DNA from 3 places in the Azoarcus sp. CIB genome. Region 3 is predicted to be linked to each of the others. Evidence: predicted binding sites of a transcription regulator. Region 3 holds the regulator's gene; each other region holds the start of a gene.
What was found. Region 3 encodes HrcA, which represses chaperone genes, less so after heat shock. Its sites were predicted from a motif close to TNTTAGCACTCNNNGNCNNNGAGTGCTAANA; they were not measured.

Region 1 (9,822 bases), 2.5 Mb from region 3:
ACGCAGATCAATAGTTTCCACCGCATAAAGCTTCTCGAAGCTCGCCTCGGCGCGTGCGAGCGACAGCAGCTGGTTGATCAGGTGGCTCGCGCGCTCCGTGCTCTGGGCGATGCGCGACAGCGACTCGCGCAGCATGACAGGATCGGATTCCTGCAGCGCGAGTTCGGTCTGCATGCGCAGCCCGGTAAGCGGCGTGCGCATCTGGTGCGCGGCGTCGGCGATGAAGCGCTGCTGGGCCTGAAGGTTTTGCTCGAGGCGGGCCATCATGTCGTTGAAGGCGACGATCAGCGGGCGGACTTCCTCGGGTACGCTCGCTGCCGCGATCGGCGAGAGATCCGTGGGACGACGGCGGCGGATCAGGCTCTGCAGGCGGTTGAGCGGCGCGATGCCGCGCGTGAGCCCCACCCACACCAGCACGACCGCGAGCGGGATGATGGCAAACTGCGGCAGCAGCACGCCCGTGACGACGCGCGAGGCGAGGTCGCTGCGCTTGTTGCGGGTTTCGGCGACCTGAACGAGCACAAGGGGACTGACGGGTTCGGGCCAGGGACGCAGGAACTGGTACGCGATACGCACTTCCTCGCCATGAATGACGTCATCACGGTACAGCACGTCCTCGGGAATCAGGATCGGGGGCGCCGACGCCCCGCCGATTTCGCGATCCCCGGTGATGAGGTCGCCCCCCTCGTGCGCGACCTGATAGTAGACGACGTCATCCTGGTCGGCTCGGAACAGCGCCCGCGGCGGCGCGGGGAAATGCACCGCGACCTTGCCCCCCTCCTCCACCGAGACCAGGCGCGCCAAGGCGCGCACACTGTCGGCGAGCGCGCGGTCATACGGCTGGTTGGCGATGTTGTCGGCGACGTTGTGCGTGACGATGATGGAGATCGGCCACAGGAACAGCAGCGGCGCGAGCATCCAGTCGAGGATCTCGCCGAACAGCGAGTTCGGCTGCGCCGGCGAGCGTGCGCCCGCCGCCGTCTTGTCAGGCTTTCGCCGCCTGGCCAGCATCCACCGTTTCCAGGCAGTACCCCAGCCCGCGTACCGTCACGATGCGCACGCCACTGTCTTCGAGCTTCTTGCGCAGGCGGTGAACGTACACCTCGATCGCGTTGCTGGAGACTTCCTCGCCCCAGCCGCACAGGTGATCGACGAGCTGGTCCTTGCTGACGAGGCGCCCCACCCGCAGGACGAATACTTCCAGCAGGCCGATCTCGCGCGCGGAGAATTCGACCACCTGGCCGTTGATCTTCACGACGTGGTCAGCCTGATCGTAGGAGAGACTGCCGACCTCGATGCAGCGCGCCTGGCCGGTGCCGCGACGGGTAAGCGCGCGTACGCGCGCCTCCAGTTCCGGCAACGCGAAGGGCTTCGTGAGGTAGTCGTCCGCGCCGGCATCGAGGCCGCGCACGCGATCCTCGACGCCGTCCTGGGCGGTGAGAATCAGGACCGGAATGGTCGACTTGCGCGCACGCAGGCGCTTCAGGACCTCGATACCGGGCAGGCGCGGCAGGCCCAGGTCGAGGATCACCAGATCGTAGGGCTGCGATGCCAGCGCAGTATCGGCCTCGGCGCCGGAAGCCACGTGATCGACCGCAAAACCGCCACGCCTGAGGGCACGGCACAAGCCGTCGGCAATGACGGAATCATCTTCCGCAAGCAGAATCCGCATGGAATCAGGATGTAAGTTACATGTAAGCGGGCGCGCCTAGATTTACACCCGCTGTTCTCCTTTACCCGGTCAGAGGAATGGCCGCGCCGCCAGCGCGCCCACTCCCGGGAGCTTCCGACAGAATTCTCCGGAAACTCCCGACCGCCTTTTTTGTCCGTCCCCCCGATTATCACATGCTTCGAGCGCCACCGCGCATCGAGGCCCGTTCTTGCGCGCATGGCGTCCGCCAGAAAGCACAACGGCCCCGCCGAAGCGGGGCCGTTGTGCCGGGCACGAATGCCTGGGTACATGAGGCCTGACTGAGGCGGGCCTCAGTCGGACCTCAGGGACATTACATGCCCATGTCCATGCCGCCCATACCACCCATGCCGCCCATACCACCCATGCCGGCGCCCATCGACGGCTTGTCTTCAGCCGCCTCGCCAACCATGCAGTCGGTGGTGAGCATCAGGCTGGCCACGGAGGCGGCATTCTGCAGCGCGGTGCGGGTGACCTTGGTCGGATCCAGCACGCCCATCTCGACCATGTCGCCGTACTCGCCGGTAGCAGCGTTGTAGCCGAAGTTGCCCGAACCTTCGACAACCTTGTTCACCACCACGGAGGGTTCGTCACCGGCGTTGGCGACGATCTCGCGCAGCGGCTGCTCCATCGCGCGCAGCACGATCTTGATGCCGGCGTCCTGGTCGTGGTTGTCACCCTTCAGGCTGGCCAGGCTGACACGGGCACGCAGCAGCGCAACACCGCCGCCGGGGACGATGCCTTCTTCGACCGCAGCGCGGGTCGCGTGCAGCGCGTCTTCGACGCGGGCCTTCTTTTCCTTCATTTCGACTTCGGTCGCAGCACCGACCTTGATGACTGCCACACCGCCGGCCAGCTTGGCCACGCGTTCCTGCAGCTTTTCACGGTCGTAGTCGGAGGTGGCCTCCTCGATCTGCACGCGGATCTGCTTGACGCGCGCTTCGATGCGGTCGGTCTGGCCGGCGCCGTCGATGAGGATGGTGTTTTCCTTGCCGATTTCGATGCGCTTGGCCTGACCGAGGTCGGTCAGGGCAGCCTTCTCGAGGGTCAGGCCGACTTCTTCGGCGATGACCTGGCCGCCGGTCAGCACGGCGATGTCTTCCAGCATGGCCTTGCGGCGGTCGCCGAAGCCCGGAGCCTTGACGGCGCAGGTCTTCAGGATGCCACGGATGTTGTTCACGACCAGGGTGGCCAGCGCTTCGCCATCGACGTCTTCGGCAACGATCAGCAGCGGACGGCCGGCCTTGGCAACCTGTTCCAGCACCGGCAGCAGGTCACGGATGTTCGAGATCTTCTTGTCGAACAGCAGGACGAAGGGGTTGTCGAGGATGGCAACCTGCTTGTCCGGGTTGTTGATGAAGTAGGGCGACAGGTAGCCGCGGTCGAACTGCATGCCTTCGACGACGTCCAGCTCGTTGTTCAGGCTCTTGCCGTCTTCGACGGTGATGACGCCTTCCTTGCCAACCTTGTCCATCGCGCGGGCGATGATCTCGCCGATATCCGAGTCCGAGTTCGCGGAGATCGAACCGACCTGGGCGATTTCCTTGTTCGTCGAGCAGGGCTTCGACAGCTTCTTGAGCTCTTCGATGGTGGCGATGACAGCCTTGTCGATGCCGCGCTTCAGGTCCATCGGGTTCATGCCGGCGGCGACGTACTTCATGCCTTCGCGGACGATCGACTGGGCCAGCACGGTCGCGGTGGTGGTACCGTCACCGGCGATGTCGGAGGTCTTGGAAGCGACTTCCTTGACCATCTGCGCGCCCATGTTCTCGAACTTGTCCTTCAGTTCGATTTCCTTGGCGACGGACACGCCGTCCTTGGTCACCGTCGGGGCGCCGAACGAGCGCTCGAGCACGACGTTGCGGCCCTTCGGGCCGAGGGTCACCTTGACGGCGTTGGCCAGGACGTTGACACCGGCAACCATGCGGTCGCGGGCGGAATCACCAAACTTGACTTCTTTTGCAGCCATTCTTCATTGCTCCTTGAATTCTTTGGATCGGTCCGACCGGGGCACTCAGGCCTCGACGACACCCATGATGTCTTCTTCGCGCATGACGAGCAGCTCGTCGCCTTCGACCTTGACGGTCTGGCCGGCGTACTTGCCGAACAGGACCTTGTCGCCAACCTTGACGGCCATCGGACGAACCTTGCCGTCGTCGAGGATCTTGCCGTTGCCGACGGCCAGCACTTCGCCCTGATCGGGCTTCTCGCCGGCCGAGTCGGGGATCACGATGCCGCTGGCGGTTTTGCGTTCGGCTTCGAGGCGCTTGACGATCACGCGATCATGCAAGGGACGGATTTTCATTGAGTCACTCCTTGTTATCACATCGAGCACGGGCATGGCCCGTCTGGAAAATTCGCTGTGGCCGCGGGGGTTCCCCGGGACCGTTAGCACTCATTGCCAACGAGTGCTAATAATAGGGACGCACTTTTGGTATTTCAAGTGCGGCCCGACGATAAATCTCGAAGTGCCAAAGGCGCACGAATCCCTTCGAAGATGTCGTTTGCTCCGCTTCGCCGTGTTTCATAGCATGAACCCTGGGCAGATCCCGGACGTGAAGCGCCGACGGCGGAATCGTCGTGAACTCCCGCGCCCCGGCACGTGACCGGGCCGCTGCTTCGCCTTAGCGCCTGCAGCTCACAATTTTTCACACGACACATTCCGGCCACGGCGTGGACCGGGGGTGTCCCGCATGTCGAGGCCGGGCATGGCAAACGCTCTTTGGCACATCCTGGCAGGCCCCTCGTGCAGCCAGATGCTCGCCGATCTGGGTGCCGACGTGATCAAAGTCGAACACCCCGGCTCGGGATACGACACCCGCACTTAGGGGCCGCCGTGGCTGAAGGACGAGCACGGCGCTGACTCACCGGGCTGTACGCCGCGAACGCGATCCTCGCTGCGCTGGCCGGCAACCCACGTTTTGCGACCAATGCGGAACGGCCAGCCAGGCCGGCCGCAACTGCCCGGCGCCCTCCCCCGGCGGATCGGGGGAGGCGGCGCGGCCTCAGTCCTTGAGGACCGCAGCCATCGCTTCAGCGACGTACGCGACGTTTCGGGTGTTGAGGCCGGCGACGCACATGCGGCCGGAGCGCACGAGGTACACGGCGAACTCCTCGCGCAGGCGGTCGACCTGCTCGGGGCTCAGGCCCGTATAGCTGAACATGCCGCGCTGCTTGATGAAGTAGCTGAAGTCGCGCCCGGGCACGCGCGCAGTGATCACTTCGTGGAGCTCCCGCCGCATCGCACGGATGCGGTCGCGCATCGCGTCGACCTCGCCGGTCCATTCGCCGTACAGCGCGGGGTCGTCCATCACCATCGCGGTGACGCGCCCGCCGTGGAAGGGGGGGCTGGAGTAGTTGCGGCGCACGGTGAATTTCATCTGCCCGAGCACGCGCGAGGCCTCCTCGGCGTCCTTGCACACGATGGAGAGGCCGCCGCAGCGTTCGCCGTAGAACGAGAGGTTCTTCGAGAAGGAGTTGCTGACGAGGAAGCTCACGCCGGCATCGGCAAGCGCGCGGATGGCGAAGGCGTCGTCGTCGAGGCTGTCGCCGAAGCCCTGGTAGGCGATATCGAGGAAGGGGATGAGATTGCGTTCCTTCGCGACGGCGATGACTTCGCGCCACTGCTCCTGCGACAGATCGACACCGGTCGGGTTGTGGCAGCACGGATGCAGCAGCACGATGGCGCGCGCCGGCAGGGTCTTCAGCGTCGCGAGCATGTCGGCGAAGCGCACACCGCCGGTGGCCGCGTCGTAGTAGGGGTAGTCATGCACCGCGATGCCGGCGCCCTCGAAGATCGAGCGGTGGTTATCCCAGGTCGGGTCGCTGACCCACACCTCGCTGGCGGGGAAGTAGCGCTTGAGGAGGTCGGCACCGACCTTGAGCGCGCCCGAGCCGCCGATGGTCTGGATCGTGGCGATGCGCCCGGCCTTGAGCGCGGCATGTTCCGGGCCGAACAGCAGGCGCTGCACGGCGGCGCGGTAGTCGGCCGCGCCTTCCATCGGCAGGTAGGAGCGCGGCAGCGGGGTCGCGGCAAGTGCGACCTCGGCCTTGCGCACGGAGCCGAGCAGCGGAATGCGGCCTTCTTCGTCGTAGTACAGGCCGATGCCGAGATTGACCTTCTGCGCACGCGGGTCGTGCATGAAGGTTTCGACGAGGGTGAGGATGGGGTCGCCGGGATAGGCGTCGACGTGTTCGAACATGGGCAAGCGGCTCCGCGGTAATCGGTCGGGTTGAACGGTCGCTCGCGGCGGCGCCGAAGCGACACGGCGCGCGCAGGCGTGCAAGTACGGGAGTGTATCTGATCGGGTCCGCGCGTCGCCCATCGGACCGGCCAGGCATCGCTCGGGGGGGGCATGCGGGATAATATGGGCAGTGATGATCGCCCGCGCCACGGAGTGCCGCCGAGCGTGTGGTAACCATCCCTGCGACATGGAATTAGTAACTTTGTGTGACAATATTGCGAATACGCCTTAGGTTATAGCCATACGGACGGATGCAACCCGCCATGCCTTCAAGAACATTCCTTGTCCCGCTGCTCGCGGCTGCCCTGTGCGCAGCCGGTGCACTCGTCGCCCCCGCTGCATCGGCCGGCGAGCAGGCCTACAAGGCGGTGGCCGCCGTGCGCAAGCTGGTCGCCTCGGGCCAGATCCCTGCGGGCTCCCGGCTCACCCTGGGGTTCAAGCAGGGCAACGTCAATGCATTCCTCGGCACCGACCTGGCGCTGCAGAAGGAGTGGGAGAGCCTGACCGGCATCGTGCTCGACGTGCACATCGTGCCGCAGCAGCCGATCCGCGAGACGCTGCGCAGCACCCCCGACATCGACATCTTCGTGGCGCGCAACCACGAGTATCCCGACCTGCTGGCGGACGGGTTGATCACCGACATCGGGCCGCTCATGGCCGAATACGGCTACCGCTTCGACGACAACGTCAGCGACGGGTACATCCGCCCGGAACTGCAGTCGAAGGCCGGCGAGCGCACCGTCGCCATTCCGGCCGACGGCGATGTGGTGCTGCTGTACCTGCGGCGCGACCTGATGGAAGACGCGCAGGAACGGGCAGCCTTCCGCAAGCTCCACGGGCGCCCGCTCGCGCCGCCGAAGACCTGGACGGAGTACGAGGATCTGGTGCGCTTCTTCCACCGTCCGACGCAGGGCCTTTACGGAGCGGCCGAGGAGCGCGACGAGGAAGGCGCCTGGATGTTCTGGATGCCGCGCTTCCTGTCGTCCGTCGCACCGCACGCGGAGCTGTTCGACGAGCAGATGCGGCCGCGTCTCAACACCCCGGGCGCCATCGCCGCAACGGAAAACTACGTCGCGCTGGTGAAATACTCGCCGCCAGGCATCACCGATCCGGGCCGGAACTACAACTTCACGCTGCCGCAGTTTGCCCAGGGCAAGGCCTTCGCGACGATGAACACCATCGCCGGTGCGCGCATGTTCAACTCGGAAGGCTCGGCGGTGCGCGGCAAGTTCGCAGCGGTCCCGCTGCCCGGCACGCGCGTAGATAACCGCATCGTGCGTCAGAACACGCTGATCTACGGTAACAACCTCGTGATTCCGCAGTCGGCGCGCAATGCGCGCCTCGCCTTCCTGTACGCGATGTGGCTGACCGACGCCGACGTATCGACGCGCTCGATCGGCGTGGCGGGTGGATTTGCCGACCCGTATCGCTGGAACCACCTGCGCGACGCGCGCATCCACAAGATCTACACGCCGGAAGCAGTCGACGCCTTCGCTGGGGAATGGGCCGTGACGCAGCCGGCCGGCACCGGACTGCGCGGCGATGCCCAGTATCTCGCCGCGCTCGACCGCAACCTGACCGCCGCCGCCCGCGGCGAGATCGGGGCACAGGAAGCGATGAGCCGCACGAGCAGCGAGTGGGAACAGATCACCGAGAAGCTCGGCCGGCCCGAGCAGGTCCGGCAGTGGGCGGAGTTCCGCCGCCAGTTCGGTAGCCGGCAATGAATCACATGCACACCCCCTCCCCGGTGGTTGCCGTGCCGGTCCGGCGGAGCCCCTTCCGCCAGTCGCTGCTGGTGCGGCTGTCTACGATGTTCGCGCTGGGCGGGCTGCTCGTGGTGGCCATCCTGCTGATCGGCAACCGCGTGCTCGAGGATGCGAAGCAGCGCCTCGAAGATACCGTCATCCGCCAGGTGCAGCCGCTCGCCGCAACGCATCGCCTGCAGACGCGCAGCAACGAGCTGCGCACGCTGGAGCTCGAACTGCCCACGGTGCGCGACGTGTTCGCGCTGCCGCAATACGCCGAACGCATGCAGGTGGAAATCGAGGCGATGACCGCGGAACTGGCGCCCTTCCTCGCCGTGCTCGCGTCCTCGCGCCCGGACGACGCGCGGCGGCTGGAAAGGCACTGGGCCAGCTACCGCGGCGACCTGCAGGAAGTCATCCAGCTCGCGGGGAAGATGGATCTTGCCGCCGCGGAGGCGATCACCAGCACGCGCACGCGCACGGCGCACGCGGCGATCTCGTCGATCCTGCGCGAACTGGTCGGCGCGACCGAGCAGGCCGCCACCGAAGCCTACCGGCAGGCGCGCGACGAGCAGCAGCGACAGCAGCGCTTCTTCCTCATGCTGTCGCTGGGCGGCTTCCTGTTCCTCGCAGCGGGGCTGGTGGTTTTCGCGCGCTCGCTGTCGCGCCGGCTGCGCACGGTGCGCGATGCCGCGACCCGGCTTGCCGCGGGCGAGCATCGCGAGCCGATCGCCATCTCCGGCAACGACGAGATCAGCGACCTGGGCCAGGCGTTCAACGCCATGCAGGAGATCGTCGTGTCGCGCGAACGAAGCCTTCGCGCCGCCCAGGAGGATCTCGAGGATCGCGTGGCGCAACGCACCCAGGCGCTGGCGACGGCCAATGCGCGGCTGTGGATGCTGTCGCAGGCTGTCGAGCAGAACCCCATCGGGGTGCTGATCGCAAGCGCGGACCGCAGCGTGGAGTATGCCAATGCGGCCTATGTGCGCGTCACCGGCCGTCCCGCCGACGCGCGGCTGGCGAGTTCGCTGCCCGAGGCGGCCGACCCGGAACGCAGCCGGGAGGTCGACGCGCAATTCCGCACCGCCCTGCTGGCCGCCCAAGACTGGGATGGCGAGCGCCGCAGCCGCCGCCCCGACGGCAGCGAATACTGGGAGCACCTGCGCCTGGTCGCGATGCGCACCGAGCAGGGCCGGGCGGAGCACCTCCTGCTGATGCGCGAGGACATCACCGAACGGCGCACCCAGGAGGAGAAGGTCGCCTACCAGGCCTATTACGACAGCCTCACGGCGCTGCCGAACCGCACGCTGGCACTCGACCGCCTGCAGCAGGCAACCGGGCGCGCGGCGCGCGAGGGCACGATGTGCGCCGTGATGTTCATCGATCTGGACAACTTCAAGCAGATCAACGATACGCTCGGCCACGTCGCTGGCGACGAGCTGCTGTGCCAGGCGTCCGTGCGCCTGCGCTCGGTGATCCGGGCCGAGGACACCGTCGCGCGCCTGGGCGGAGACGAATTCCTCATCATTCTCGGCGTCGCGCAGGCGAGCGATGCCGACGCGGTCGCCGCCAAGATCATCCAGGCCTTCGCGCCGCCCTTCCAGATCGAGGGGCGCGAGTTCGCGGCCTCGCCCAGCATCGGCGTATCGCTCTTCCCCGACGACGGCAACGATCCGTCGGTGCTGCTGCGCAATGCCGACCTGGCGATGTACGAAGCAAAGGATGCGGGCCGCAACACCTTCCGCTTCTTCAACCAGAAGATCCACGACGACTCGGTCGCACGCATGGAGATGGAGCGCGAGCTGCGCGGTGCGCTGGAGCGCGGCGAACTGCAGGTGCATTTCCAGCCGCTGGTGGCCGCGCGCGACTGCCGGCTGGTCGGCGCGGAGGCGCTGCTGCGCTGGACCCACCCGGTGCTCGGGCGTGTGCCGCCGGACCGCTTCATCCCCATCGCCGAACAGAGCGGGCTGATCGTGAACATCGGCAACTGGGTGCTGGATCAGGCCTGTGGCCACGCGGCGCGCTGGCGCGAGGCCTGCGGCGGCGAGTTCGTGATCGCGGTGAACGTCTCGCCGCGCCAGTTCGCCACGCCCGGCCTCGTCGACACGATCCGGGCCTGCGTCGAGCGCCATGCGATTCCGCG
Region 2 (9,822 bases), 760 kb from region 3:
CCATCCTCAACATGCGCGCGCCCGGCATGACGATGATGAAGATGCCGCTCTTCTGCTGGACCTGGCTCATCACCGCCTACCTGCTGATCGCCGTGATGCCGGTGCTCGCCGGCGCCGTGACCATGGTCCTCACCGACCGCCACTTCGGCACCAGCTTCTTCAGCGCCGCCGGCGGCGGCGACCCGGTGATGTACCAGCACATCTTCTGGTTCTTCGGCCACCCGGAGGTCTACATCATGATCCTCCCGGCCTTCGGCATCATCAGCCAGATCATCCCCACCTTCGCGCGCAAGCCGCTGTTCGGCTACGCATCGATGGTGTACGCCACCGCGTCGATTGCGATCCTCTCCTTCAGCGTGTGGGCCCACCACATGTTCACCACCGGCATGCCCGCGGCCGGTCAGCTCTTCTTCATGTACGCGACGATGCTCATCGCCGTGCCCACCGGCGTCAAAGTGTTCAACTGGATCGCCACGATGTGGCGCGGCTCGATGACCTTCGAGACGCCGATGCTGTGGGCCGTCGGCTTCATCTTCGTGTTCACCATGGGCGGCTTCACCGGCCTCATCTGCGCCATCGCCCCGATCGACATCCAGGTGCAGGACACCTACTACGTCGTCGCCCACTTCCACTACGTGCTCGTCGCCGGCAGCCTCTTCGCGCTCTTCGCCGGCGCCTACTACTGGCTGCCGAAGTGGACCGGCCACATGCCCGACGAGCGCATCGGCAAGCTGCACTTCTGGTGCTCGATCGTCTTCTTCAACATCACCTTCTTTCCCATGCACTTCCTCGGGCTGGCCGGCATGCCGCGCCGCATCCCCGACTACGCGCTGCAGTTCGCCGACTTCAACATGATGGCCTCGATCGGCGCCTTCGGCTTCGGCCTCTCCCAGCTCATCTTCCTTGCTGCGGTCGTGAAATGCGTGCGCGGCGGCGAAAAGGCCGCCGCACGTGCCTGGGAAGGCGCCGAAGGACTGGAATGGACGGTCCCGTCACCCGCGCCGCACCACACCTTCGAAGAAGCGCCGGTGGTGAAATGAACAGCCCAGCCAAAATCAGCCGTCGAGCCGGTACCGATGCGAGCGGCGTGTCGGGTGTTCGCAGAGCCGGCGAGGACTGTCTGAGCCCGCAGGGCGAGTTCCGCAGCCGGCGGCGCGAATACCCGGCGCGGCGCGGATCGCAGGCAACAACAGCATGACCCACAGCGACGACCCCGCCCGCCGCGCCGCGAACCGCCGCACCGCCCTCCTGCTGGCGGTCGTCGCGCTGCTGTTCTTCTTTGCGGCGCTCTTCAAGTTCAAGGGGCTCGCTCCATGAGTGCGCGAGCCCGCATCGCCGCCGAAAACCGCCGCTTGCTCGTGCGCCTCGCCGTCGCCGCCGTCGTCATGTTCGGCTTCGGCTTCCTGCTCGTGCCCTTCTACGAAAAGATCTGCGAAGTCACCGGCATCAACAACCTGCTCAAACCCGACACCGCCGCCAACACCCAGATCGACCTCACGCGCACCGTCACCGTCCAGTTCGACGCCAACATCCACGACCTGCCGTGGCAATTCCGCCCCCTGCAGACCCAGATCAGCGTCCACCCCGGCGAACTCGCCACCGTCGCCTACGAAGTCTCCAACACCCGCAGCGAACCCGTCACCGGCCAGGCCGTCCCCAGCTACGGCCCGCAACTCGCCGGCCAGTACTTCCACAAGCTCGAATGCTTCTGCTTCGCCAAACAGACGCTCGCCGCCGGCGAAAAACGCACCATGCCCGTCGCCTTCGTCGTCGACCCCGGCCTGCCCGCGGACGTCACGGTCATCACCCTCTCCTACACCTTCTTCGAAATCGCCGGGCGCCGCGTCGCCGGTGACGGCACGGGAGGCCGTTCGTGATCGCCATGCAGAACCACGACCCGCGCCACGCGCCGCCCCACAACGATCCCGCCACGCCGCCCCGCGCCGGCTTCCTCGCCACGCTGCGCGCCGTGCTGTGGTCCTTCATCGGCATACGGCGCCGCCACGACTACGAACACGACACCCGTTCGCTCGACCCGCGCGCAGTCGTCGTCGCCGGCCTGCTCGCAGGGCTCGCGTTTGTGCTCACCCTCGTCGCCGTCGTGCGCCTGATCGTCGGAGGCTGAGACATGGCGAGGCCAACACGGCATGACCGCAAGCCATTCGGCGGAAGGCGCTTCGCTTTTCCGCCCTACGTTCCGGCGCGCGAAAACGCCGGGGAGTCAGGAGGGTAGACATGACGCAAACCTTCGAAAAATACTTCGTCCCCGAACCCTCGAAGTACCCCATCTTCGGCTCGATCGCGCTGCTGCTCTTCGGCAGCGGTGCCGCGATGTGGCTCAACGGCTTCAAGGCCGGACCCTGGGCGTTCTTCCTCGGCATCGCGATCCTCGTCTTCATGCTGTTCGGCTGGTTCGGCCAGGTCGTGCACGAATCCGAAGGCGGCAAGTACGGCCGCAAGGTCGACCGCTCCTTCCGCTGGTCGATGGGCTGGTTCATCTTCTCCGAAGTCATGTTCTTCGCCGCCTTCTTCGGCGCGCTCTTCTACGCCCGTGTCCTCTCCGTCCCCTGGCTCGCCACCGGCGACACCATGGAACTGCTGTGGCAGGGCTTCGCCGGCGGCTGGCCCACGGCCGGCCCCGACAAGCCCGACCCCTTCACGCCGATGGGCGCCTGGGGCATCCCCGCGCTCAACACCCTCATCCTGCTCAGCTCCGGCGCGACCCTCACCTGGGCGCACCACGGCCTGCGCCACGACAAGCGAAACCAGCTCAAGCTTGGCCTGCTCGTCACCATCCTGCTCGGCGTGCTCTTCCTCAGCCTGCAGATCTACGAATACCGCCACGCCTATGCCGAACTCAACCTGCGCCTCGATACCGGCATCTACGGCTCCACCTTCTATCTCCTCACCGGCTTCCACGGCCTGCACGTCACGGTCGGCGCAATCATGCTCACGGTCATGCTCGGCCGCGCGCTGGCCGGACATTTCACCCCCGACAGCCACTTCGGCTTCGAGGCCGCCGCGTGGTACTGGCACTTCGTCGATGTCGTATGGCTGCTGCTCTTCGTCGTCGTCTACCTGCTGTAAGCGCCCGCTGCGAATGAGCCTGCGTCGTCACGTCCGCCTCCATCCCGTGCCGCTGCTCGCGGGCGTGGCGCTTGCGCTGCTCACGCTGCAACTGGGCAACTGGCAGACGCGCCGCGCCGCGGAAAAGGCCGAACTGCAGGCCGAATACCGTGCCGCGGCCGAGCGCCCCGCGCAGCCCCTCGCGCTGCCCCTCGACTCGACGCCCCCTGCCGAGTGGCAAAGCGTCGAACTCCATGGCGAATGGCTCCCCGGGCGCAGCATCCTGATCGACAACCGCGTTCACGCGGGGCGCGCGGGCTACCACGTCTTCACGCCGCTGCAACTCACAGGGCAGGGGGCCGTCGTGCTGGTCAACCGCGGCTGGATCGGGGCCGGTGCCGACCGCTCGCAACCGCCCCCCCGGATCGCCAACCCGCCCGGCGCGACCGTCGTCACCGGCCGCGTGCGCCATCCCGAAGAAAAACCCTTCATGCTCGCCGCCGACGCCCCCTCGGGCAGCGTCTGGCAGGTGCTCGATCTCGCCCGCTACCGCAGCGAAACGCGACTGCCGGTGGCCGACTTCTACGTGCAGCAGACCAGCCCCGCCGACGACGGCCTGATCCGCAGCTGGCCCGACCCCGATGCCGGCATCGAGCGCCACCGCGGCTACGCCCTCCAGTGGTACGCCCTCGCAGCCCTCGCGACGGCGCTCACCCTGTGCTACCTGTGGAACGCTTTTCGGAGTCCCCGGCATGACCAGCGCCAGCCTCTCTGAGCCCTCGCCTGCACCCGCACCCGCGCCGAACGCCGTCGCGCGCACCCGCACCGGACGCCGCACGCTCGCGCTGCTCGCCTTCGTCTGCGTGCTGCCCGTCCTCGCCTCCTATTTCGCCTATTACGTCTGGCAGCCGGAAGGGCGGGCCAACTACGGCGAACTGCTCGTGCCCGCGTCCCTGCCCGACGCGGTGCTGCCGGGCGTCGCTGGCCAGCCGGATCTCGCGCGCAAGGAACTCGAGGGCCGTTGGACCCTGCTGCTCGCTGCATCCGCCACCTGCGAGCGCGCCTGTGCGGATGCCCTGTACCTGATGCGCCAGTCCCGTCTCGCGCAGGGCGAAGAGATGGAGCGCGTCGCGCGCCTGTGGCTGGTCTCCGACGCCGCGATGCCGGCTGCCGAACTGCTCGCGGCCCACGACGGGCTGCGCCTTGCCCGCGCCGAACCCGCATGGCTCGCACGTTTGCCTGCCGCCGAGCGGGGGCGTCACGTCTATCTGGTCGATCCGCGTGGCAGCGTGATCATGCGCTTCCCCGAGAACGCCGAGCCGCGCCGCGTCATCAAGGACCTGCAGCGCCTGCTCAAGTATTCCGCGCTCGGGCGGGCGCAGACGACTCCCCCGGCGCGTTCGACCCCCGTCACCGACGATCGCACCGCACGATGACCACCTACCGCCGCCTGATTCTCCTCGCACTCGCGCTCACGACCCTTGTCGTCGTCTTCGGCGCCTACGTCCGCCTGTCCGACGCCGGCCTCGGCTGCCCCGACTGGCCGGGCTGCTACGGCCAGCTCAGCCCGCACCACGCCGCCGACGCGATCCGCGAAACCCACGCCGCCGACCCGCGCGGACCGGTCAGCCTCCCGAAGGCGTGGAAGGAGATGATCCACCGCTACCTCGCCGCCGCCCTCGGCCTGCTCATCCTCGTCATCGCGTTCCTCGCCTGGCGCCGCCGCGGCACCCCGGGCGTCGCCCCGCGGCTCGCCGCAGCCCTAGTCGGTATCGTGATTTTCCAGGGCCTGCTCGGAAAATGGACCGTCACGCTGCTGCTCAAGCCGGCCATCGTCACGGCCCACCTCCTCGGTGGCCTCACGACCCTCGCGCTGCTCGCCTGGCTTGCCTTGCATGCCCAAGCGCCGGCGCGGATCGAGGTCCCGCGCCGCCTCCTCGTCCTCGCCCGTGCGGCCTTCGCACTGCTCGCGGTGCAGATTGCGCTCGGAGGCTGGACGAGCACCAACTACGCCGCGCTCGCCTGCACCGACTTTCCGGCCTGCCAGGGCAGTTTGTGGCCACCGGCCGACTACGCGAATGCCTTCCACGTCGTGCGCGAACTCGGCATGACCGCCGACGGCGAAGTGCTCCCGCTGGCGGCACTCACCGCCATCCACTGGTCGCATCGTGTCGGAGCAGTCATTGCCGGCATGGCGCTGATCGCGCTCGGTGGCGCACTGCTGCGCCGCTCCGTCACGCGCCGTCTCGCTGCCGTCCTGCTGCTTGCACTCGCCGCCCAGCTCGCCCTCGGCATCGCCAACGTCGTGCTCAGTCTGCCGCTGCCGCTCGCGGTTGCGCACAACGCCGGCGCTGCGGCACTCGTCATCGTGATGGTCTGGATCAACCACAGCCTGCGCGGGGCCCGCAGTCCCGCAACGGCTGCGCAGAGGAGGGCAGGTCATGCGGGCCGCGAAAATTCTTACGCCTGATTCTCACGTCGAGGATTCCCACGTCGCAACGGCCCGTCTGCACGCCTTCTACGTGCTGACGAAGCCGCGGGTGAATTCCCTGATCGTGTTCTGCGCCATCATCGGCATGTTCCTCGCCGTCCCCGACGGCCTGCCGTCGCCCGCCATCGTGCTCGCCGCCACCGTCGGCATCGCGTGCGTCGCCGGTGCCGCCGCGGCGATGAACTGCCTCATCGAAGCGCAGATCGACGCGCGCATGACCCGTACCCGCGGGCGCCCACTGCCGCGCGGCGAGCTCACCCCGCGCGAGACGCTCGCCTTCGCCAGCGCGCTCGGCGGCAGCGGCCTCCTGATCCTGCATCAGCTCGTCAATCCGCTGACGATGTGGCTCACGCTCGCCACCTTCGTCGGCTACGCGGTGGTCTACACCATCTTCCTCAAGCCGCGCACGCCGCAAAACATCGTCATCGGCGGCGCCTCCGGCGCCATGCCCCCGGTGCTCGGCTGGGCTGCCGTCACCGGCGACGTAAGCGCCGACGCGCTGCTCCTCTTCCTTATCATCTTCGCGTGGACCCCGCCGCACTTCTGGTCCCTCGCGCTCTACCGCAGCGCCGACTACGCGCGCGCCGGGCTGCCGATGCTGCCGGTCACCCACGGCCCCGAATTCACGCGGCTGTCGGTGCTGCTGTATACATGCATCCTCTTCGGCGTCACGCTGCTGCCGTTCGCGACGCGCATGAGCGGCATCCCCTATCTCATCGCCGCGATCGCGCTCGGCGGCTGCTACCTCGGGCACGCATGGCGCCTGTACGTCGACTACAGCGACGCCCGCGCACGACGCGCCTTCCGCTTCTCCATTCTGTATCTGTTCTTGCTCTTCGCGGCCCTGCTGGCGGATCATTACCTGCGTTTCTGATCCCCTCCATGTCCCGGTCCCAGGAAAGATGCTCCGCGCCCTGATCGTCGCCGCAACGCTCGCAGTCGCCACCCTCGCCGCCTGCTCCAACCCCTCCGCCACGACCACCTTCCGCGCCACCGACATCACCGGCGCCGACTACGGCAAGGGACTCGCGCTGTCCGACCACAACGGCACGCCGCGCACGCTGGCCGATTTTCGCGGCAAGGTCGTCATGCTGTTCTTCGGCTATACGCAGTGCCCGGACGTGTGTCCCACGAACCTCGCGACCATGGCCGAGGTCATGCGCCAGCTCGGCCCCGACGCGGAGCGCCTGCAGGTCCTGTTCGTCACCGTCGACCCCGAGCGCGACACGCAGCAACTCCTCGCGCAATACGTCCCCGTGTTCGATCCGCGCTTCATCGCACTGCGTGGCGACGCCGCCCAGACCACCGCGGTCGCCAAGGAATTCCGCGTCTTCTTCCAGAAGAGCGGCGACACGTCCGGCAACAACTACACTGTGGACCACTCGACGGGAACCTACGTCTTCGATCCCGCGGGACGGGTTCGCTTGTACGTGAAGCATGGCGAGACCGCCGACAACATCGTCGCGGACATCCGCAGCCTGCTGGCCAAGAAATGAAAACGGCAGCCTGAAGCTGCCGTCCGCGTACGGGGGGAGAAAGCTGCTCAGACCGTGAGCAGGCCGCGCATCTTCTGCATCGCCTTCGCCTCGATCTGGCGGATGCGCTCCGCCGAAACGCCGTACTCCGCCGCGAGCTCGTGCAACGTCGCGCTGTCGCCTTCCGTCAGCCAGCGCCGCTGCACGATGGTGCGGCTGCGCTCGTCCAAGCTCGCGAGCGCCTGGTGCAATCCGACGTCGTGCAGGTGCGCGAGCTCGGCGCGTTCCAGCACCTCCAGCGGCTCCGCGTGCGGGTCCGGCAGGTAGGCGATGGGCGCGAAGCGCTCGTCATCGTCGTCGCTGTCGCCCTCGAGCGGAATGTCGCGCCCGCTCAGGCGTGTTTCCATCTCGACGACTTCCTCCGGCTTCACCCCCAACTGCATCGCTACCGCGTGGATCTCGTCGCCGCTCAGGGTCGTCGAATCCTTCTTCAGGCTGCGCAGGTTGAAGAACAGCTTGCGCTGCGCCTTCGTCGTCGCGATCTTCACCAGCCGCCAGTTCTTCAGCACGTACTCGTGGATCTCGGCCTTGATCCAGTGGATTGCGAACGAGACCAGCCGCACGCCGCGCGCCGGGTCGAAACGCTTCACTGCCTTCATCAGGCCGATGTTGCCTTCCTGGATCAGGTCGGCATGCGGCAGGCCGTAGCCAAGGTAGCCGCGTGCAATTGCGACCACCAGGCGCAGGTGCGACATCACCAGACGTCGCGCCGCCTCCACGTCCCCTTCGTCGCGCAGACGCGTCGCCAGATCGACCTCCTCGCGCTCCGTGAGCATCGGAATGCGATTGACCGACTGGATGTACTGATCGATGCTGCCGACCGCGGACGGGACGGGGAAGGACAGGGCTTGGCTCATGTACGGTAATCCTCCATGCGCGTGATATTAGCACTCAGCGACTCGGAGTGCTAAGGGAGGAGAAGAGTTCCCGCGCGGCGCGACCGACTATGCCGTCCACGTGAAATTCCCGCTGCAAGCCATCCGGGCCGGATGGTCTCTCGTCCGAAAACCGTGCCAGGCGTGGCTTTCAGGTCGGTGCAGGGCTTGGCCCGGCAAGTACAGGTGGCTGAACGGCCTGGCGTCTGTTGCACCCATGCAACAACTTTTATCCATTTGCGGTGTTCCGGGCGAACGATTCTTGCACCGCAGCCGGCCCGTTGCGCACAATCGTGACAACTTCTCGCTTGAGAGGTAAGTCGGGCCGGGGTCACGACCGCGGCTTCAGCTTCAATTAGAGGAGAAATACATGCAAAAGAAACTGATCGCCCTGGCCATCGCTGGCCTGGCGTCCGCTCCGGTTTTCGCGCAGACCAACGTCACCGTGTACGGCGTCGTCGACGTGACCGTCGAGTCGGTTAAGGCGAGCGGCGGCGATGCGTTCGAAGTCGATCGTCGCACCCGCGTCACGTCGAACAGCTCGCTGATCGGCTTCCGTGGCACCGAAGACCTGGGCAATGGCCTGAAGGCGCTGTTCCAGGTTGAAAGCTCCTTCTCCGCTGACGCGGGTGGCGGCACCCTGGCTGGCCGCGACACCTTCGTCGGGCTCGAAGGTGGCTTCGGTAAGGTGCAACTCGGCAAGCTGACCACCATCATGCGTGCCGCTGGCGCCAAGGTTGACTTCAACCCGGCCGCTACCGGTATCGGCTTCCAGGCCGCTACCTACGGCACGATCGGTGGTGTTGCTCAGACCGGTATCGACGAGCGCATCAACAACGCCGTGATGTACACGACCCCGAACTTCAGCGGCCTGACGGCTCAGCTGGCCTACTCGGCTGGCGAAAACCGCAAGTCGCCCGATATCAACGACGGCGAGGGCATCAACTCGCAGTCGTACCAGCTGGCTGCCGCCTACGAGAACGGCCCGCTGTACGTTTCGGCCGGTTATGCCGTGGCGCAGGATCCCCAGGCTGCGGCCTCGGTTCTGGGCGTTCCGGTGGCTGGCATCAGCGACAAGCTGAAGGACGCCCGTATCGCCGCGAAGTACACCTTCCCGTCGAACACGTCGGTGTCGGCTCTGTACGATCGTGCGAAGTATGAAGCTTCGAGCTCCCTTGGCGACACCGAAGTCAAGCGCAACGCGTGGATGGTCGGTGCTGAGCAGAAGTTCGGCGGCAACCAGGCTGTGTATCTGCAGTACGCTCGTTCGCAGGAACTGGACGGCGACGCATGCGACTTCGACGCTTGCGACAACACCGAGTTCTCGCAGTGGACCCTGGGCTACACCTACGCTCTGAGCAAGCGCACGATGGTCAAGGCGTACTACACCCGCCTGAACAACGACAGCGGCTCGGCTGCGGACTTCTACCTGAGCAAAGTCGGCGTTTCGTCGGCCGGCCAGGATCCGCAGGGTTTCGGCCTCGGCCTGCGTCACACCTTCTAATTCCGAGTCTTTCGGAATTGATCAAAACGGGCGCTTCGGCGCCCGTTTTTTCGTCTACGTGCCCGATGGTCGCGCGGGCAGCCGGTTCGTGCCAACGGGCTGTTTCGCCGTGTTCCGGCATGCCCGATGTCCGCTGCGTTCGTGTTGTTGCAACGATGCGACAGTTGCGTGACGAACCGATGTGCTTTCACTTCCTTCCATTGTGCGCACACCTATAATCGCCCGGTGCCTCCGCCGTGGCTGCGGGTCCCTACCCGGGTTCCGGACCGGCCTTGATGCGGAAAGCCGACAATCAATCCATTACAAGTGGGGAGTCGAATCAATGCTGAACGTCAAGAAGCTGGCCATCGC
Region 3 (9,822 bases):
CTGCTCACGCGTCATGCCTTTTTTGAGGCGCGCGACCATTTCCTGATCGACGTAGTTACCCTGGCGTACGTCGACGCGATGGGGATTCAACCCAGCGGTCAGGGAGGTAAGGGAACAACCGGCCACGAGGCCCGCGACGGCGACGACCGCCGGAAGAATCAATACGCGCATGAATGGGGATCTTGGTCGTTGGCGCCGAACGGCGTATCTTTTTCAGACAAAGGCGAAAAAATATATCATACGTAGCCAGCAGCCACGCTGCCGCGCGAACTGCAAGCCAACAGAGCGACTATGTCAGAGAATTCGCAGAACCTAAAAAATATAGGCCTCAAGGCCACCTACCCGCGCCTGAAGATCCTCGATCTCTTCCAGACTTCGGATCTGCGGCACCTCACTGCCGAGGATGTGTATCGACTGCTAATGGCGGAAGGCATGGATATCGGACTTGCCACCGTCTACCGCGTCCTGACGCAGTTCGAGCAGGCGGGTCTGCTGGAACGGCATTATTTCGAATCCGGCAAGGCCGTCTTCGAACTGAAGGAAAGCGGCCATCACGACCATCTGGTCTGCGTGCAATGCGGCAAGGTGGAAGAATTCTTTGACGCGGAAATCGAGCGGCGGCAGAACCAGATCGCGCAGGAGCGTGGTTTTGCGGTCCGCGAACACGCGCTGTACCTCTACGTCGATTGCCTCAGGAAGGATTGCCCGAATCGCAAGCTGGGAGGCTGACTCCCCTCGGACGAAACTCGCGGCGACTAGGGTGCTGCACTCACGCCGAGCATTTCCGCCGCATGGCGGCGGGTGGTGTCCGTGATGTTGACACCCCCGAGCATGCGGGCGATTTCTTCGACCCGGCCTTCGGTTTCGAGCGGCGTGACGGCACTGACGACCTCGTTACCGCGATTCGACTTGGCAATGTTCCATTGCCAGTCGGCACATGCAGCGACCTGAGGAAGATGGGTGACGCACAGCACCTGCCTTTCCCGACCCAGCCGATGCAGGAGCTTGCCGACAATTTCCGCCACGCCGCCACCGATGCCGACATCGACTTCGTCGAAGATCAGCGTCGGCGTCGCGGAATCGCGACTCGTCATGACCTGGATCGCCAGACCGATGCGCGACAGTTCGCCGCCCGAGGCGACCTTCGACAAGGGGCGCAAGGGCTGACTCGGATTGGCTGCCACGCGGAACTCGACGGTTTCGGCACCACGCACTGACGGCGAACAAGGCTCGAGCACTACTGCAAACTGGCCACCCGCCATCGCGAGCGTCTGCATCGCCTCGCTGACCTCATGCGACAGGCGCTCGGCAGCCGGCCGACGCGCCGCCGAGAGGCGTGAAGCCGCCTGCTCGTAGGCCGCCCTGACCTGCGCTTCCTGCTCGGCAAGATGGACGGGATCCGCCCGCGCGACCAGCTCGTCGAACTTCCGCACCCAGTCGTCGAGCAAGTCCGGCAAGCCCTCGGGATCGACGCGATATTTGCGCGCGAGATCGGTCACGGCGCCGATTCGGCGTTCGATCTCGGCCAGGCGCTGCGGATCGAGATCCAGCCGGTCGCGATAGCGGCGCAACGCGTGCAGCGCCTCGTCCGCCTGGATCGCTGCCCCGGAGAGCAGGTCCCGCACGTCGCCCAGCCCCGGATCAATGTCGGCCATCGCGTCGACGCGCACGCTGATGTGGCGTAGCAGGGACGCAACTGCCGCCTCCCCCTCGCCCAGCGCTGCCAACGCCTCGTCCGCCCCTTCCATGAGGCCCGCTGCATGCGCCAGCCGGGCGTGCTCCTGGTTGATCTCGGACCACTCGTCAGCATCGAAAGCCAGGTTGCGCAACTCGTCGATCTGCCACACGAGCAGTTCGCGTTCGCGCTCGGAGGCGGCCGAATCCTGCTCGGCCGTCCGTCGCAGCTCGACCACCCGCTGCCACCCGCGAAAGAGCTCTGCGACCTCGTTCGCAAGCGCGCCAGCACCGGCATGGGCATCGATCAACGCACGCTGGGCATCGCTCCTGAGCAGGGCGTGGTGCGCATGCTGGCCGTGGATGTCGGCCAGCCAGTCCCCCGCCTCGCGCAACTGCGCCTGCGTCACCGGCACGCCGTTGATCCACGCACGCGATCGCCCCCCAGTCTCGACGACGCGCCGCAGGATCACCATGCCCTCATCAGCCGGCAGATCCTGCGCGGCGAGCCAGTCCGACAGGCTGCCGTCTGCCGGAAGGTCGAATTCGGCGGCAATGTCGGCCTTGTCGCGACCGACACGCACCGCAGCGGCATCGGCACGACCGCCCAGTGCGAGGCCCAGTGCGTCCAGCAGGATGGACTTGCCCGCGCCCGTCTCCCCCGTAAGCGCCCCGAAGCCCGTCTGGAATTCGAGTTCGAGGCGATCGACGATCACGAAATCACGGATGGTCAGACGGCGGAGCATAGGCGTCGCAAGTGAAGACTCAATGGAGGGCGGCCCATCAGGGCAGTCGCGGCGTGGCGCTCCAGTGGAGCTTTCCGCGCAGCATGGCGAAGTAACTGTAGCCTTCGGGGTGCAGGAAGCGCACCACTTTGGGCGAACGCGTGATCCGGACGACGTCACCGGCACGCGCATCGAACCGTGTCTGGCCGTCGAAATGGATGCGCGCGTCGTGCGGAGAAAGCAGCTCGATCTCGATCCGGCAGCTGTCGGGCAGCGTAATCGGGCGGGCGGTAAGGGCGTGCGGACACAGAGGCACGAGGGCGATGCCGCCGACCGTGGGGTGCAGGATCGGCCCGTTGGCGGACAGGGCGTATGCGGTGGATCCGGTCGGAGTCGTGATGATCATGCCGTCCGAACGCTGCGTGTACACGTATTCGCCGTCGATCGACAGATCGAACTCGATCATGCGACCGAGATCGCCCTTGTTCACGACGACATCGTTGAACGCGAGCGTGTGAAACACCCGCTGCCCGCCGCGGACGACTTCGGCGTCGAGCATCGTGCGCGCCTCTTCGACATAGCGGCCATCGAGGATTTCGGCGAGTTTGCTCAAAGCCTCCTTGCGCGGGATGTCGGTCAGAAAGCCCAGCCTGCCCTGGTTGATGCCAACGAGCGGGACGGCATGCTCGGACAACCGGCGAGCGGTGTTCAGCATCGTTCCGTCGCCCCCGAGCACCACCGCGAGATCGGCCTGTGCACCGATCTCGTCATAGGTCACCGTGGCGAATTCGCCGACGAGCCCGATGGAACTTGCCGTACCCTGCTCGATCCATACGGCGAGCCCCCTTTCACGCAGGAAACTGGCGATCGAAAGGACCGCGCCAGCAACGTCCGGGCTCTGGTACTTGCCGATCAGGGCAATGGTATTAAAGCTGTGGCTCATGCCGCGGATTAAACCACAATCGCCGAGAACCTTGGCAGAGACACCGGTACTTCCATAGAATCGGGGAAATAACTTCTTACCGTCATGAAACCGCTCGACCCGCGCTCCCAGATCCTGCTCAAGACACTTATCGAACGCTACATCGTGGAAGGGCAGCCCGTGGGCTCTCGCGCGCTGTCGCGCTACTCGGGGCTCGAGCTGTCGCCCGCGACGGTACGCAACGTGATGAGCGACCTCGAGGAGATGGGCTTCATCGCGAGCCCCCACACTTCGGCCGGGCGCATTCCGACGGCACTTGGCTACCGCTTCTTCGTCGACTCGCTGCTGACCGTTCAGCCGCTGGAACAGGCGCAATTGCGCGAACTCAAGGGGCATCTTCAGCCCGACCAGCCCCAGCGCCTGATCAGCTCTGCGTCGCACCTGCTGTCCGAGCTGACACAGTTTGCAGGAGTCGTCGTTTCGCCGCATCGCGACCTGATCAAGATCCGCCAGATCGAATTCATCAGCGTGTCGGAAAACCGCATCCTGCTGATCATAGTCACCACGGCAGGCGACGTGCAGAACCGCATCATCCATACGCGGCGCTCGTACTCACCCTCCGAACTGGTCGAAGCGGCGAACTATCTGACCGAACACTGTGCCGGGCTGGGGTTCGATGACATTCGTACGCGCATCCGGGCCGAGCTGAAACAGTTGCGCAGCGACATGAGCGAACTGATGAATGCGGCGGTCGAAACCGGCAGCGCTGCGGCCGAGGACGACACCTCCCGCTACGTACTGTCGGGCGAGACGAACCTGCTCGACGTCGAGGACCTTTCGTCGAACATGGCGCGGTTGCGCGAGTTGTTCAAGCTGTTCGAGCAGAAGACCGGACTCATCCAGCTCCTCGACCTGTCCAACCGCGCCCAGGGGGTGCAGATCTTCATCGGTGACGAATCGGGACTGGCGCAACTCGACGGCTGCAGCGTCGTGACTGCGGGTTACGAGGTCAACGGCCGCATCGTCGGCTCGGTCGGCGTGATCGGACCGACACGCATGGCTTATGATCGTGTGATTCCCATCGTCGACATCACGGCTCGCCTACTCTCGAACGCGCTGTCGAACGCGAACTGAGCGACGCGCCGCAATCACACAAGGATCAGCATGGCCCGTTACTGGCCCGAACCCGCCTGGACGCATGGCACACCTGCACGCACGGGCGTGTTGCTCGTCAACCTGGGCTCCCCCGCTGCCCCCACCGCCGCAGCCGTCCGCCCATACCTCAAGCAGTTCCTGTCCGACCCGCGGGTTGTCGAGATCCCCGCCCCGGTCTGGTGGCCCATCCTCAACGGCATCATCCTGAACACCCGCCCGCGGAAGTCCGCCGCCAAATACGCGACGATCTGGATGGACGAAGGGTCACCGCTGAAGGTGCATACCGAGCGTCAGACGAAGCTGCTTGCAGGCTACCTTGGCCATCGCGATATCGTGGGCCTACAGGTCGAATGGGCGATGCGCTACGGTTCGCCCTCGGTGCCGGACGTGCTGAACCGCATGAAGGCTGACGGCTGCAACCGCATCCTGATCGTTCCGATGTATCCGCAATTTGCCGCCAGCACGACCGCAAGCGTGCTGGACGAAGTCGCGAACTGCTTCGTGCACTGGCGCAACCAGCCCGAAATCCGCTACGTGCGCAGTTTCCACGACCACCCGGGCTATATCGCGGCGCTCGCCCAGAGCGTGCGCGACCACTGGATGAAGAATGGCGAGGGCGACAAGCTGGTCATGAGCTTTCACGGCATCCCGCGGCGATCGCTCGACCTCGGCGACCCCTATCACTGCGAATGCCACGTGACGGCACGCCTGCTCGCCAGGGAACTCGGACTGACGGACGACCGTTGGCAACTGACCTTCCAGTCGCGCTTCGGCAAGGCCGAATGGCTCAAACCCTACACCCAGCCAACGCTCGAAGCGATGGCGCGCCAAGGCACGGAACGCGTCGACGTGATGTGTCCGGGCTTTCCGGCGGACTGTCTGGAGACGCTCGAGGAGATCGCAATGGAATGCCGCCATGCGTTCCTGTCGTGCGGCGGGAAGGAATTCCACTACATCCCGTGCCTGAACGAGCGTGACGACTGGATCACGGCGCTGACCGACATCGTGCGCGACAACCTCGGCAACTGGTTGACCCGCCCGCCCGCGGGGCCACAGGACCTCGCCGCCAGCGCCCAGCGCGCGCGCGTTGCCGGCGCGACGTGCTGACAATGGATCCGCGACACGAACTCGCGCTCGCCGACTCGGAGGACACCCGCATCCGGGCGCGGTTCCGGCATCACCGCGACTGACCGCGGCCCGCAGCGGGCCAGCGCGAGGGGCATGTACGGAAAGTGCCGCGACCGGCCTGAAGTTTTTCCGAAATCTGCCGTTAAAACCTGCGCTTGAGTGGGTCGCAGGGAACCGTCATGAAAATTGCATCGGCAGACATTCAGCTTCAGGCTTCGCACCTATCCTTCAGTCGCCGCGAGACCTCGGAGCGGCTCGAGATGTGGGTCGGCGAACGTCCCGCCAGCGCGGGGCGGAACAACGGCATCGGCGTCGCCGCAAGCGCGGGCGTGCGGCCCGAGGTGCAAATTTCCAGGGATGCCCTCGAGGCCCAGGAGGCCGAGGCTGCGGAGAACGATTCCGGGGAAGACGGCCTCGACCCGCGATTCCGCTTCCTCAAGCACCTGATCGAGGCACTGACGGGGCGCGCGATCCACACCCTGCAGTCAAGCGATTTCCACGCTGATCAGGCTGCAGCGGCAGTCATCGAGCAGCCGCCCGCCGAAGGCCGCCGCGCGGACGCCCCGCGACGCGCGGGATTCGGCATCGAGTACGACTTTCGCTCGGTGTCTCAGGAATACGAATACACGAGCTTCGAAGCCGCGGGCGTTGTCAGGACCACTGACGGCCAGGAAATCCGCTTCAATCTGGAACTGGAGATGGAACGCGCGTATGCCGAAACCTCGAACGTCCAGGTGCGTCTTGGCGATGCGCGCGTGAAGGACCCGCTGGTGCTCGATTTTGCCGGCACGTCCGCCCAGCTTTCAGACGTGCGTTTCGCCTTTGACCTCGATGCCGACGGCAAGACCGAAGACGTGCCGATGCTTGGCGGTGGTCGCGGCTACCTCGCCATTGACCGCAATCTGAACGGCCGCATCGACGACGGCGCCGAACTTTTCGGGCCGACAACCGGCGACGGCTTCGCCGAACTGGCAGCGCTCGATACCGACGGCAGCGGCTGGATCGACGAAGCCGACGCGAAATTTGCCGATCTCCGCATCTGGACCCCGACTGCCGACGGCGCCGGCAGCGTCGTGACGGCGTCGGAAGCCGCCGTCGGCGCACTCTACCTGGGGAGGGTCGCCACGCCGTTCGAGTTGCGCGGAGCAGCGAACGACACGCTTGGCGTGATGCGCTCCACCAGCATCTATCTGCGGGAGGACGGCACCACCGGTACCGTCAGCCAGGTCGACCTGAGCATATAGGCCTGCAGGAGCCGGGGCTTCAGTCCTCGACCAGCTGCAGGTCGAGCCCCGAGGCGGTGAACTTGCCAGCCATTGCCGGCTCGCCGTTTGCCGAGAGTTCGCGCAGCGCTTCACCGAGGCGCCGAACGGCGACCGTAGCCAGCATCGTGCGGAACAGCTCGCGCAACTCGTCGGTTGCGAGCGCCAACGCGGAAGGGTTGACCTCGAGATAGATCGTCGAATTCACCGAGGTGACCGTCGTCATGTGACGATGCTGGACGCTGTCGAGCCACGCGATCTCGCCGAACACCTCGCCCACGCCGCGGCGACTCACACGCCGGCCATCGACCGACACCTCCACCTCGCCATCGACGACAACGCCGAAGCGCTGGTCCGCATCGCCCTCGCGAATCAGCGTCGTTCCGCCATCGACGACGCGCCACGACGAAATGCGCAACACCTCCCACAGCTCGATGTCATCGAACTCGGTGAAGAAAGCCAGCTTGCGCAGCAGCGAGAAGCGGCTAGTGTCGGGCGGCACAAAGGTATCGTCGACCAGCTGATAGCGCACCGCCGAGAGCTCCTTGGCAAACTCTGCACCGTTCTTGTAGCGCGAATACAGGTCCTTTTCGAGCGCCTTGCGGATCACGCCATCGATCTGGTCGGGCAACTCGGGATTGAGCTGCGAGACCCGCGGCGGATCGACATTGATGATCTTGTAGATCAGCTGCGCCGGATTGCTCGCCCGGAAAGGCAGTCGTCCGGTGAGGAGATTGAACAGCACGACCCCGAGCGAATAAAGATCGGTCTTCTGATTGAGTTGATAGCCCTTGATCTGCTCCGGACTCATGTAGGCCGGCGAACCGACTCCCATGATGAAGGTCGAGTCCGACTCCACCTTCTTGCTGATGTTCAGCGCGAGACCGAAGTCCGTGATCTTCACGTTGTCCTGATCATCGACGAGGATGTTCGCCGGCTTGATGTCGCGATGGACGATGCCCTGCCGATAGGCGTAGTCGAGCGCCATGCAGCACTTGAACACGATCCCGATCGCCCGGTGCACCGGCAGCATGCGCTCGAAGCTGCAATAGCGCTCGAGCGATTCTCCCGGGAAATACTCCATGACGACGTAGGACTGCTCGGCTTCGATCACGACGTCGTGCACGTGGATGATGTGCGGATGATCGAGGCGCGTCGAAACCGCCCTTTCCGCCTTGAGCAACTTCAGCAGGCGCCGGTTCCACTTCGACTCGTCCTTCGACTTGTCGTTGAAACGGATCAGCTTGACGGCGACCGGCACCGGCCAATCGGCGGACTCCGCCATATAGACGACCGCCGTCGCACCGCGGCCCACCTCCTTCACGATGCGGTACTTCCCGATTGTCAGCGGCATCTCGCTCATGTGTGATCCGGACCCAGCCTCTCGCGCGACTTTCAAGTCGCTGTGCGGACTTTAATCCTGACATATGCAGGCGCACACCGGCAACCCGACAAATTTTTGTAACCATCCCCTTGAAACGGGAACACCCGACCCAATCTCACGCCCGTCGAACGAACACAGGGAGTTCCACCCCATGCAGGAAAACAAGCCCTCCGCCGAGGCCCCCGAAGAGCTGCTGCAGGCCACCGCAGAACAATCCGGCAACGCCCCCCAGAACGAAACGACCGCCGAGCCCATGGGCGACACGATGCCCAGCCTCGAGGAGTCGCTGCGCGTGGCCGAGCTGAAGGCCGCCGAGCATCACGATGCCTGGCTGCGAGCCAAAGCCGATAGCGAAAATATCCGGCGGCGTGCGCAGGAAGACATCGCCAAGGCGTCGAAGTTCGCGGCGGAAAAGTTCGCAAATGCCATGCTGCCGGTCAAGGACAGCCTTGAAGCCGCCCTGGCGACGGAAAACCAGACGATCGAAAGTCTTCGCGAAGGTGTCGAGTTGACCCTGAAACAGCTCACCGCCGCCTTCCAGAACGCCGGCGTGACCGACGAGAACCCCGTCGGAAGTAAGTTCGACCCCAACCGCCACCAGGCCATCGCAATGGTCGAGGGCGACGGCGAACCGAACACCGTGGTGAGCGTGCTGCAGAAGGGCTACCTGCTGCACGAGCGCGTGCTGCGTCCGGCAATGGTAACCGTCTCCAAGAGCAAGAGTGCCTGAGTTCGGGACACCACTTGAAATCGACGACGACACCCCTAACTAACTGACAGCGCAATCCGGCAAGCCGAGGCCCCGAGCGGAGCAAACCGCCCGCCTCCCCGGCTTCCCCCTCACCCGAAAGGAACTGACATGGGCAAGATCATCGGCATCGACCTGGGCACCACCAACAGCTGCGTTTCCGTAATGGAAGGCGGCAAGCCCAAGGTCATCGAAAACTCCGAAGGCGCGCGCACGACGCCATCGATCGTCGCGTATGCGGAGGACGGCGAAATCCTGACCGGCGCACCGGCCAAACGTCAGGCGGTCACGAACGCCAGGAACACCCTGTTCGCGGTGAAGCGCCTGATCGGCCGCCGCTTCGAGGAAAAGGAAGTGCAGAAGGACATCGACCTGATGCCCTTCACGATCGCCAAAGCCGACAACGGCGACGCTTGGGTCGAAGTGCGCGGCAAGAAGATCGCCCCGCCGCAGGTCTCCGCCGAAGTGCTGCGCAAGATGAAGAAGACCGCCGAAGACTACCTCGGCGAGGAAGTCACCGAAGCCGTCATCACCGTACCGGCCTACTTCAATGACAGCCAGCGCCAGGCGACCAAGGACGCCGGCCGCATCGCCGGCCTCGAAGTCAAGCGCATCATCAACGAGCCGACCGCCGCAGCGCTCGCGTTCGGCATGGACAAGAAGCCGGGCGACTCGAAGATTGCCGTGTATGACCTCGGCGGCGGCACCTTCGACATCTCGATCATCGAGATCGCCGACATCGACGGCGAACACCAGTTCGAAGTGCTCGCGACCAACGGCGACACCTTCCTCGGCGGCGAGGACTTCGACCAGCGCCTGATCGA

Region 1: groES (co-chaperone GroES) is a predicted target of HrcA. The motif match lies at 4,077-4,107, and genes of this name have one in related genera.
Region 2: rpoH (RNA polymerase sigma factor RpoH) is a predicted target of HrcA. The motif match lies at 7,975-8,005, and genes of this name have one in related genera.

Annotation. Positions count from the first base shown of each region.
Region 1 covers NZ_CP011072.1:867,794-877,615, reverse strand. Annotated here, with positions in the region: gene AzCIB_RS03850 (sensor histidine kinase) at 1-1,011, opposite strand, end outside; gene AzCIB_RS03845 (response regulator transcription factor) at 986-1,672, opposite strand; gene groL (chaperonin GroEL) at 2,004-3,659, opposite strand; gene groES (co-chaperone GroES) at 3,705-3,995, opposite strand; partial or broken gene AzCIB_RS23630 (CoA transferase) at 4,399-4,515, shown strand; gene AzCIB_RS03830 (amino acid aminotransferase) at 4,696-5,892, opposite strand; gene AzCIB_RS03825 (ABC transporter substrate-binding protein) at 6,198-7,658, shown strand; gene AzCIB_RS03820 (EAL domain-containing protein) at 7,664-9,822, shown strand, end outside.
Region 2 covers NZ_CP011072.1:4,136,232-4,146,053, reverse strand. Annotated here, with positions in the region: gene ctaD (cytochrome c oxidase subunit I) at 1-1,040, shown strand, start outside; gene AzCIB_RS24925 (hypothetical protein) at 1,195-1,317, shown strand; gene AzCIB_RS18530 (cytochrome c oxidase assembly protein) at 1,314-1,877, shown strand; gene AzCIB_RS18525 (DUF2970 domain-containing protein) at 1,883-2,125, shown strand; gene AzCIB_RS18520 (cytochrome c oxidase subunit 3) at 2,236-3,087, shown strand; gene AzCIB_RS18515 (SURF1 family protein) at 3,101-3,841, shown strand; gene AzCIB_RS18510 (redox-active disulfide-containing membrane protein) at 3,819-4,502, shown strand; gene AzCIB_RS18505 (COX15/CtaA family protein) at 4,499-5,536, shown strand; gene cyoE (heme o synthase) at 5,508-6,431, shown strand; gene AzCIB_RS18495 (SCO family protein) at 6,460-7,053, shown strand; gene rpoH (RNA polymerase sigma factor RpoH) at 7,101-7,949, opposite strand; gene AzCIB_RS18485 (porin) at 8,338-9,471, shown strand; gene AzCIB_RS18480 (porin) at 9,794-9,822, shown strand, end outside.
Region 3 covers NZ_CP011072.1:3,379,367-3,389,188, forward strand. Annotated here, with positions in the region: gene AzCIB_RS14955 (outer membrane protein assembly factor BamE) at 1-171, opposite strand, end outside; gene fur (ferric iron uptake transcriptional regulator) at 292-729, shown strand; gene recN (DNA repair protein RecN) at 756-2,420, opposite strand; gene AzCIB_RS14970 (NAD kinase) at 2,458-3,342, opposite strand; gene hrcA (heat-inducible transcriptional repressor HrcA) at 3,427-4,455, shown strand; gene hemH (ferrochelatase) at 4,486-5,583, shown strand; gene AzCIB_RS14985 (SPM autocatalytic domain-containing protein) at 5,784-6,848, shown strand; gene AzCIB_RS14990 (serine/threonine protein kinase) at 6,868-8,229, opposite strand; gene grpE (nucleotide exchange factor GrpE) at 8,402-8,980, shown strand; gene dnaK (molecular chaperone DnaK) at 9,110-9,822, shown strand, end outside.